Regions from separate parts of the Peribacillus sp. 05N428 genome, predicted to be linked through region 1. Evidence: a T-box and tRNA genes for the amino acid it is inferred to sense, from the RefSeq annotation. Region 1 holds a T-box; the other holds one or more tRNA genes.
The links. The T-box of region 1 lies ahead of argS (arginine--tRNA ligase). A T-box ahead of a tRNA ligase gene usually reads a tRNA of that ligase, here a tRNA-Arg.
Positions count from the first base shown of each region.

Region 2: it encodes a tRNA-Arg, which carries the amino acid that the T-box ahead of argS (arginine--tRNA ligase) is inferred to sense. The anticodon was not compared.

Region 1 covers NZ_JBFTMS010000040.1:4,768-10,058, reverse strand. The annotation lists gene desA (Delta(5) desaturase DesA) at 1-869, shown strand, start outside; gene AC1DIV_RS24255 (response regulator) at 963-1,508, shown strand; T-box leader at 1,576-1,794, shown strand; gene argS (arginine--tRNA ligase) at 1,835-3,508, shown strand; gene AC1DIV_RS24245 (hypothetical protein) at 3,595-4,014, opposite strand; gene AC1DIV_RS24240 (LacI family DNA-binding transcriptional regulator) at 4,257-5,291, shown strand, end outside.
Region 2 covers NZ_JBFTMS010000002.1:123,231-128,521, reverse strand. The annotation lists gene AC1DIV_RS02290 (FecCD family ABC transporter permease) at 1-230, opposite strand, end outside; gene AC1DIV_RS02285 (ABC transporter substrate-binding protein) at 193-1,158, opposite strand; cobalamin riboswitch at 1,337-1,511, opposite strand; gene AC1DIV_RS02280 (polysaccharide deacetylase family protein) at 1,598-2,446, opposite strand; tRNA gene AC1DIV_RS02275 (tRNA-Arg) at 2,676-2,749, shown strand; gene AC1DIV_RS02270 (hypothetical protein) at 3,252-3,416, shown strand; gene AC1DIV_RS02265 (DNA topoisomerase III) at 3,471-5,291, opposite strand, start outside.

The sequences.
Region 1 (5,291 bases):
TCCCAGCTGTGTTTGCTGCAGGATTCTTGACGAGAATATTCATCATTTTTCATGATTGTACGCATCATTCATTTTTCAAAGACCGCCGTGCGAATAGAATAGTCGGTACGATCATGGGTGTTTTGACTTTATTCCCGTTTGATCAATGGGGACATGAGCATTCTGTGCATCACGCAACAAGCGGTAATTTGGATAAGCGGGGTACAGGTGATATTTGGACCCTTACGGTAGATGAGTATTTGGCTGCACCGTTTAAACTTCGTTTTGCTTATCGTTTTTATCGTAATCCATTGGTCATGTTTGGTTTGGGACCGATTTATGTTTTCCTTCTTAAAAATAGATTTAACCGTAAAGGTGCTAGAAAAAAGGAAAAAAATAATACGTATTTGACGAATGTCTTAATCGTCGTTTTAGCGGCATTGCTTTGCTTGGCAGTAGGCTGGCAATCTTTCCTTCTGGTACAAGGTTCCATTTTCATGATTTCTGGTTCAATCGGCATTTGGCTGTTTTACGTCCAGCACACATTTGAGGACTCTTATTTTGAAGAAAATGAAGAGTGGGAATATGTATTGGCAGCAGTGGAGGGAAGTTCTTTTTATAAGCTTCCAAAACTGATGCAGTTCCTTACTGGTAATATCGGTTACCATCATGTTCATCATTTAAGTCCAAGGGTGCCTAACTATAAATTGGAAATGGCGCATAATAATACGCAGCCTTTAGAGAACGTTCCGACGATCACTCTTGCAACAAGCTTGCGCTCACTCCGTTTCCGTTTATGGGATGAGGAATCCAAGAATTTCGTCAGTTTCAAGGACATAAAATATTTAACGAAAAAAAGTGTTCCCACTCAAGTGAAATCTGAACTGTAACGTTCATGTATCATTCCAGACTCCCTTAATAATCCTCGGATTTGGGGAGTCTTTGCTTCATATAAGGAACTCGATAAAGGAGAGAACTTAAAAATGATTCGAATTGTCATTGCAGAGAATCAGCAAATGCTGTTAGAGGCAATAAGTTCTCTACTCAATCTTGAAGAAGATATAGAAATTGTCGGGCAAGCCAGTAACGGAGAAGAAGCGATGGCTCTTGTACACCAATTACGGCCTGATGTGTGTATCATGGATATGGAGATGCCTGTAATGAACGGACTTGAGGCAGCAGAAGCATTAAGGTCATTTGAATGCAAGGTGGTCATTTTAACAACATTTCGAAGGACTGGTTATTTTCAACTCGCATTAAAGGCGGATGTAAGTGGTTATTTATTGAAGGATAACCCGGGTGAAGAGTTAGCCTGCTCGATTCGCTGCATAATGGATGGCAAGCGAATATACTCCCCAGAGCTTATTGATGGGCCTTCCAGCCATAATGGCCGGGAAATGGGAGTGTTAGGGCTGTTAGCCGATGGTCCACCATCCAATATTGAGCCGTCCAATCAAAGCGGCACAATTGGGACAGTAAGAAAATATTTTTCGAACATCAAGGATAAAATGAAGTTACCGGCTGGTTAGGATTTGTTTCTTAAATTCTGTTGACACGTTTTTTTAAATTGTGTACGATGGATTAAATTATAATATTGAAAATTCTGTGATGAAGAGAGTAGTTCATTTTGAAATGGAAAGCGAGTTAGGGATGGTGGGAGCCTAATGCAGGTCGGATGAATGAAGCGCACTTTGGAGAAATTTCTTGAAACGTTCAGTAGGGAATATCGGGGAGTCACCTCGTTAACAATGGAAAGTGGCCGCAATTTGTGGCAACTAGAGTGGTACCACGGGAATTCATGCTCTCGTCTCTTATTTAGAGGCGGGGGCTTTTTTGTTTAGGAGGGAAAATGTTGATGAATAAACCAATTGCAGAATTGATTTCAACTGCTTTGAACAATGAAATGCCAGCAAGTGAAATAGAAAAATTAATGGAAAAGCCGAAAATGATGGAGTTAGGTGATGTCGCCTTTCCGTGCTTTACTCTTGCGAAAAAATTCAAAAAATCGCCTCAGGTGATTGCGTCGGAAATAGCCCAACAATTAAACAGTACGTTGATTCAAGAAGTGAACGTAGTGGGAGGTTATCTGAATATCTTCGTCAATCAACAGATGGTGACGGAAAACGTGCTGCAAACGATATTAAGGGAAAAGGATCAGTATGGTTCGATGCAGACTGGAAAGGGAAATGTCGTGATTGATTATTCCTCCCCGAATATTGCCAAGCCTTTTTCCATGGGGCACTTACGCTCTACGGTCATAGGGAATGCACTGGCCAACATTGCCGAAAAAAATGGCTACAATGCCGTGCGTATCAATCATTTAGGAGATTGGGGCACGCAATTCGGTAAGTTGATTGTCGCGTATAAGCTGTGGGGCGACAAAGAGGCAATCGAGGCTTCGCCGATTCAGGAATTATTGAAAATCTATGTGAAGTTCCATGAAAGAGCAGAAACCGATGAATCATTGAATGAACAAGCACGCGCAAGCTTCAAGTCGCTTGAAGACGGGGACGAGGAAGCACTGGCATTGTGGAAATGGTTCAGGGATGCGTCTTTAAAAGAATTCGAGACGATTTATGATTTATTGGGCATCCGTTTTGATTCCTATGCCGGCGAAGCATTTTACAATGATAAAATGGATGCGGTTGTCGGGGAACTAAAAGAAAAAGGCCTGCTTGCCCTATCAGAAGGTGCCTATGTCGTGCAATTGGAAGATATGCCGCCGTGTTTGATTACGAAAACCGATGGTGCGACACTTTATGCCACACGTGATTTAGCTGCAGCCATGTATCGTAAAAAACAGTATGAGGCAAAGAAAACATTTTATGTGGTCGGAAATGAACAATCCCTGCACTTTAAACAGCTCTTTAACGTCATTGAAAAAATGGGGTATGAGTGGTCAAAAGACTTACAGCACGTAGCGTTTGGCATGATGCTAAAAGACGGTAAGAAAATGTCGACCCGTAAAGGGAAAGTCGTGCTGCTTGCGGATGTATTGGCAGAGGCGATCGAAACTGCGAAGCGCAATATTGAAGAAAAAAATCAAGCGCTTGAACAGAAAGAACTGGTTGCAAGACAGGTTGGTGTCGGAGCGGTAATCTTTAATGATTTAAAAAATAACCGCATGAACGATATTGATTTTTCATTAGAGCAAATGATGAATTTTGAGGGAGAAACGGGCCCATATGTACAGTACACATATGCGCGAATTTCCTCCTTGCTTGAAAAAGGTGATTTTAAAGAGCAGGACATCCAATATGACGCTTTAGGCGAATATGCGTGGCCAGTCATCCAGCTGCTGGAGCAATACCCGATCATTGTCCAAAAATCATTTGAACAAGCCGATCCATCACAAATCGCGAAATTCAGCTTGCATGTATCGCGTGCATTCAATAAGTATTATGCACATTCGAAAATCCTAGTGGAAGATGAATGGAAACAAATGAAGCTCTCATTCGCTTTTTCCGTTGCGATCGTATTGAAGGATGCGCTAAGTTTATTGGGAATTTCAGCGCCGAATAAAATGTAATGCATGTCTATAAAAGGAGCCATTTTGATCTTTTCAAAATGGCTCCATAATTTATCAGATAAATCCTGGCATGAACGTAAGCTCTTTTATTTTAGAAGAAAGGTATCTGTCATGGGCTGTCCTTTTTTCTCCCATGTAATATGCAACTTGTACACATGCTCTTTTTTTGGAGGATCTCCCAAATAAAAATCCGTTGATAATGGATTTAATTTTGTAATAGAGCCATCTTCACTTTTTCCTTCTGTAAATCCCTTATGTTCCACTAATGTTTTTCCATTATCAGTAAAGCTTACTTCTTTTATCTTGACCTTGCCACCAGACTTTTGTTGAACATGTCCAATCCATCCGCCAACTGTTTCATCAGAGTTTTTTTTATAATTTGCTTTCCACATACCATTATCAGATGTGCCCCCAATTGCAATACTGGAATAATACAAATAACCTCCGATAGCAACACCCATACATATACCTACAACAAGTAACCATTTTGAATATTTATTTTTCATGAAAAAAAGCCTTCCCCTCTCTGTAACTGTTTATATTATACAATTTTGTTAATGTATTTTAATATGGGGAAATGAAGGAGGCGGGCTGTCAGCTTGGCATTTGAAGTTGGCGTCGATCCATGCGGCTATCCATTTTCAGCGGAAGAAAAAGAATTTGAATAAAATGGATTGACATTCATTGGTAATGTGTTAATATTTATAAAAATGGAACCGGTTCCAAAATTCGCGAATGGATGAATGTAATGGTTAAACAAGAAAACGCAAAGGTTACAATTTACGATGTTGCTAGAGAAGCAGGTGTTTCAAAGACCTCTGTTTCCCGGTATTTAGGGGGGAGATTTGATGAACTCTCTGACAAAACCCGTAAGAAAATCGAGCTGGCGATCAACAAAATGGAGTACCGCCCAAACACGATGGCAAGAGGGCTCAAAAGCAATAAGAGTTATTTGATTGGAATCATCGTGGCGGACATCAACAATCCATATACGACGGCCATCCTTCGGGGGGCTGAGGATATATGCAGCCAGAATGGATATAATCTGATGATTTGCAATTCGGATAATAACCCCGAGAAGGAAAGAGGCTATTTTGATATGCTTTTATCCCATCGCATCGACGGGCTTATCATTCATACGACTGGCGGTAATCACGATATGCTAAAACAGATGCAAGAGCAAAAGACCCCGGTCATCCTTTTGGATCGGAAGGTGCCGGATCTTGAAATCGATACGGTAGGATTGGATAATTTTCAGGCTACTTCACAAGCTGTCAATTATTTGGTTGGCCAAAATTATGAACGAATTGCATTTTTCAGTGAACCTGCCAGCAATGTCAGTACCAGGCATGAGCGGCGGCTATCCTTTCAGCAAACGTTGATGAGCCACAGTCATCCGAGTTCAGAAGATGTTTATGAGGTCAATGTCGATGATTTAAAAGATGTCGAGTCAAAGCTCCAGCATTTTTTAGATGACTCAAAAGGCGTATCAAGAGCTATATTGACGGCAAATAGTGTCGTGCTATTAAAATTAATTTTACTTTTACAAGAAAAGAAACTGTCGGTCCCGGAAGATTTAGCAATGATGGGATTTGATAATCCGGATTGGAGCACCATCGTTTATTCGGGCATTACAACGATTGAACAGCCCACATACCAAATCGGGGTCGCTGCTATGGAAATGATCCTGCGGCGCATTGATGGACAGGCTTCCCCAGCGCAGACAATGGCGTATCAAGCGAAATTGAATATAAGGGAAACAACTCCATTTATACAAAAATCA
Region 2 (5,291 bases), on a different contig from region 1:
CGCGGCAAGCGGATGTTCATCACGATATTCGTTAGCATCACATCCGGATCGGCAGAAATCGGCAAGTGGAAAATCTCCTTGCCGATTATTTGTATAAGTACGGGAATCGGTACTGGCACCGAACCAAAGGAAATGCCTATCGTCATTGCGAATAACAAAATGAACAACGCAATCAAATAAGCAAACGCCCATTTAGTTGTCAAATTGGTTCGGATAGACTGATTTGGCAAGTTCCTCTACTCCCTCTATTAAGCGTGGACCGGAACGGGTCACCAAGTCAGAATGGACATCAAAGACTTGGCCATTCTTAACAGCATTTACGTCTTGCCATCCTTTTCGGCCCTTCACTTCACTTACTGCATCTTTCGTATAATAACCATACGTTGTAATGATGACATCAGGATTTGCAGCAATCATCGACTCTTCATCAATTTTTGCCCAACCGTCCAATTCAGCAGCCGCATTATTCGCTGAAATAGTTTGAAGCATCTCATTCATGAAAGTATTTTTTCCAGGTGTGTATATTTCCGGTGAAGGCGAAACTTCCACTAAAACGGTCTTCCTATCCTCTTCCTTTACGGATTTGGCCTTTTCCTGGATATCCTTGAGCTTCGTTTTCATATCCGCAACGATTTCGTTTGCCTTATCATGTTCTCCCGTTGCCTGTCCAATCATTTCAATAGACTCATAGACTTGGTCAAAGCTTTGGGCATCATTGACTACGAGCACATCTATTCCAGCATCCTTAAGCTGCTGTAAACCCTCATTTGAATTATGGGCACTTGATGCATGCGCAAGAACAAGGTCAGGCTTCATGGAGACAATCAGCTCCGTGTTCATTTCCATTCCGCCAACTTTTTGAATTTCTTTCGTTTCCTCCGGGTAATTATCATTGTCGGAAACACCAACGACCTTTTTACCCAAACCAAGTGCAAAGACCACTTCCGTATTACTTGGTATCAACGAAACGATTTTCTTCGGTTCTTTTTCTATCGTTACTTTTTCCCCACTTGCATCTTTAATCGTAATCGGGAAAGCTTCGTGTTGAGCATGATTCGTTTGCTCCTTTTCTTTTCCTTCATCAGCAGCACCACCGCAGCCAACCATCATGCCTGCAGTCAGTAACATTAACAGTATCAGACCAAAAATCTTCTTCATTTTCATTCCCCACAATCTTTTTATTTAATTTCTTCATACCTAACAGAGAAAACCAATCCTGGAAGATGCCCCCAAAACAAAAAGCATCTCCCGTTAAACGGAAGATGCTTGCATGGCAACAATATCAATACGGACTCTATCTTAGGGTCTGCCACACACCTTCCCATCCGCGTAGGTTACAGGTGTACGAATTCTGGCAGGTCTCCTGGCTCATGGTCTTCGTCAACGGCACCTTCCCATATCTCATACAGTGGTACACAGCCGTCAGCTCCCATATACAGTGGCGGGACCGCGTTGGCATTTCACCAACTTCCCTTTTAAGTCATTAAGACACCAAATCGTTCATATGTATATAATTTTCACTGCCTTCATTATACACCATGTAAGAATCGATTATTATATGATTTTTCTGAACAAGTGCGAAATGACCCTTCCGCCTTCAATGCTTTGAAGCATTTTCAATCAGCGACGCAAACCCATTGATCGATAACCCCGGTGAAATCCGAACTCTATGCAGAGCATGCATCCCTTGGTCGCTTGAAGCTCCCCCAGGTTCGGTAGTGACTGCCATTTTGTATCCAGCTTCTTCTGACAGCCTGAGACTCTCTTCGTTATACCGGCCAACCGGATAGGAAAGCACTGTCGTGTCCTGGTCGAGGATACGGTCGAACAGCACCTTCGACTGAACCATTTCCGCTTCTTGCTGCTCTGCCGTCATGCGGTTCAGCTCCAAATGGTTGATGGTATGGCTTTCAATCGAAATCCCATCCCTGCTCATCTCCAACATTTGATTTTCAGTCAGGTGATGACCTTTATCTATGGACTTCCCGATCATGAAGACAGTTGCTTTCATATCATTTTCTTTTAATATCGGGAAAGCCTCCGTGTAGTTATCTGTATAGCCATCATCAAAAGTAAGCCAGACGCACTTCTCACTTGGCATCCGATTCTCGGCTAAAACGAGGAATGCTTCTTCAGGGGATAATGTATAGTAACCATTCTCCCGAAGCCAAGCCATCTGTGATCGGAATTCCTCCCTTGGGACCCGAAGGCCATTACCTTGGGAAATGCTGTGATACATCAAAATCGGAAGCTGGACCGGGGACTCGGCCTTTATCCAGTCTCCCGTATCGATTTGCCCCTCCGAATCCTGCCCGCTCCCATTCTCAGCCGCTTCGGCCACTTCAATGTCATCTTCCGCAATCGGTGCAGCCGTCTTTGTGCCTATCCCCTCTAAAATCCCTTGTGTGCATCCAGGTAAAATCAAAACCCCCAGCAATGCCGCCATCCTTAAAACTCTATATTTTTTCACTATCATTCTCCTGATTTTTTTATAGTATAATAGTACCAGAAAACCAATGGACAATAAAGTATTCCATTTAATGAAAAAAGAGGAAAAACGAGAGCTTTGCGATGCGCTAAACATTTATGAGGATTTTTTTTCATAACTATGTGCTATTAGCTTGAAAAGTTTGCCTATAAGAAATATAATAAATAAGTCGTCGACTTTAATATATGTCCCAGTAGCTCAGCAGGATAGAGCGACAGCCTCCTAAGCTGTAGGTCGTAGGTTCGATTCCTATCTGGGACGCTAATTATAAACCCCTGTTACAAGCGGTCCTTCCGCGGAGTAACAGGGGTTTTTTTCTGTTGGTTAAGAACAATTGATTTTTTGATGGAGAAAACACAGGTCTCAAGGCTAAATTTTTTCATCAAGCCATATAGATATAAAACCTGATTGCAAAACTATGCATAAAGGTTGGAAATATTGGCGAACAAGAATACAAACTGTTTGATAGTAAAAAAAGTCTTATTTATCACGTCGATAAATACAAATACTGATTTCGGGATATAATCATTTTTTTTTGAAATATATGTTTTAACCTGTCCCATCCGGGTATACAAATACTGTAAGACATTCTCACCAAAGGAGATGATAGTGCATGATGAGTACAATCAGAAGCCAATGGAACAAAGAGAATGACGCAGCGGTGTTTAGTCCCGGTGATCAGCGTTAGAGTCAATTGAAGAGTTGGATGATAATCAAACATGGGAATTACTAGTCTTCTCATCCAAAGGAGGAAGATACGATCATGAGTATTTACAGCCTATGGAATCCAGAGAATGATGAAGCAATTTTCAGTCCGGGTGATCAGAAGCCATTCAGTACGCTCATACGAGTAGATTCGGATAAACACACACACACTGACAAAACACTTGAATATGAATTACATGGCACCGTACTGAATGAAATTTAGTCGAAGCAGGAATATACCGAAAAAGGATGGAGCGATTGCTCCATCCTTTTACTTTTATTTATCGAATTTCAGTTTCGCCAAGGCATCTGCCAATGCAGTATTGATCGGCTCTTCTTTATTTTGCTTTTTCATATAATTGGATACTTCATTTTTGGATACTTTTTGATTTTTATTTTGCCCTCTTCGTTTATTGTAAGAAGATAGTTTTTCGTGAAAACCGCATTTACAGGTGAATGTCTGTGCTTCTCCTTGACCGCGCATTTCCATCTTTTTATGGCATTGCGGGCATCTGGCATTTGTTACACGTGAAACACTTTTTTTGTGGCCGCAATCACGATCTTGACAGACAAGCATTTTTCCCTTTTTACCATTCACTTCTAGCATCAGCTTGCCGCAATCAGGACATTTCGTTCCTGACACGTTATCATGCTTGAATTTTTGATCACTATTTTTGATTTCATGGACGATATTTTTGGCGTAGGCGCGCATATCACCGATGAAAGCCTGTTTTGGCAGCTTTCCTTTTGCTATCGCAGTTAACTTTTGCTCCCATTGAGCTGTCAAAGCTGGAGAACGCAAGTCTTCAGGTGCCAATTGAAGAAGTTGTTTTCCTTTTGAGGTGACATGAAGACCCTTTCCTCTCTTCTCGATCAGGAAGCTATTGAATAGTTTTTCAATAACATCCGCACGTGTTGCAACAGTTCCAATCCCGCCAGTTTCACCAAGAGTCTTGATGAGCTCTTTGCTTTCCCCTGCCATGAAACGAGCAGGATTCTCCATTGCCGAAAGAAGCGACCCCTCATTGAATGGTTCCGGCGGTTTCGTTTCACCCTCTGTTTGTTTCACAGTCGAAATGGTTAAACTGTCACCTTTTTGAACGTTCGGAAGCAGTTGCTCCGCAAGGCCATCTTTAGCTTCTTCCTCATCGAATTGGTGATCATAAACTTCCTTCCAACCTGACTTCAGGATGACCTTCCCTTTTGCCATGAACGTCTCCTGCCCCATTTTTGCGGTGATGGTCGTTTGTTCATATTCAAAAGGCGGCATCAATACAGCAAGGAACCTTTTAACGACCAAATCATAGATTTTCGATTCTTTGTCGCTCAGTTTTCCCGGTAGCGGCGTTTGCTCAGTGGGGATGATTGCATGGTGATCAGAAACCTTGCTATCGTCCACGAACGATTTATTTGTTTTAATCGGGCTGCGCAGGATCCTTGATGCATACTGGGCATATGGTTTAATGCTTACAGCCTGTAATCTTTCTTTTAGCGTATCAACCAAATCCGTTGATAAAAAGCGTGAATCCGTCCTTGGATAAGTCAAGACCTTATGGCTTTCATATAAGCGCTGCATGATCGATAACGTCTCCTTCGCCGAATAGCCGAATTTCTTATTGGCATCCCGTTGAAGTTCTGTTAAATCATATAAGGAAGGGGCAAAACTTTTCTTATGTGCCTTGTTCACTTCAACCACTTCTGCACTTTTCCCCTTAACGGCTGCAAGAACCTTTTCTGCCTTGTTTTTATCAAATGTGCGGATATCTTTTGATTGGGCATCTTGCCAGACGAGGCGCAAATTGGGTTCTGCAATTGCCGAAACGCCATAATATTTCTTAGGCTGGAATTGTTTTATTTCCTCTTCTTTTTTTGCAATCATCGCAAGTGTCGGCGTTTGGACCCTCCCGCAGGATAACTGGGCATTGTGCTTGGTCGTTAGGGCACGCGTCGCGTTCATCCCAACGATCCAGTCCGCTTCCGCCCTTGCTACAGCAGAGGCAAATAGATTTTCATACTCCTTGCCATCTTTCAGATTTTTAAATCCATCTTTGATCGCTTTATCCGTTACAGAGGAAATCCAAAGCCGCTTGACCGGCTT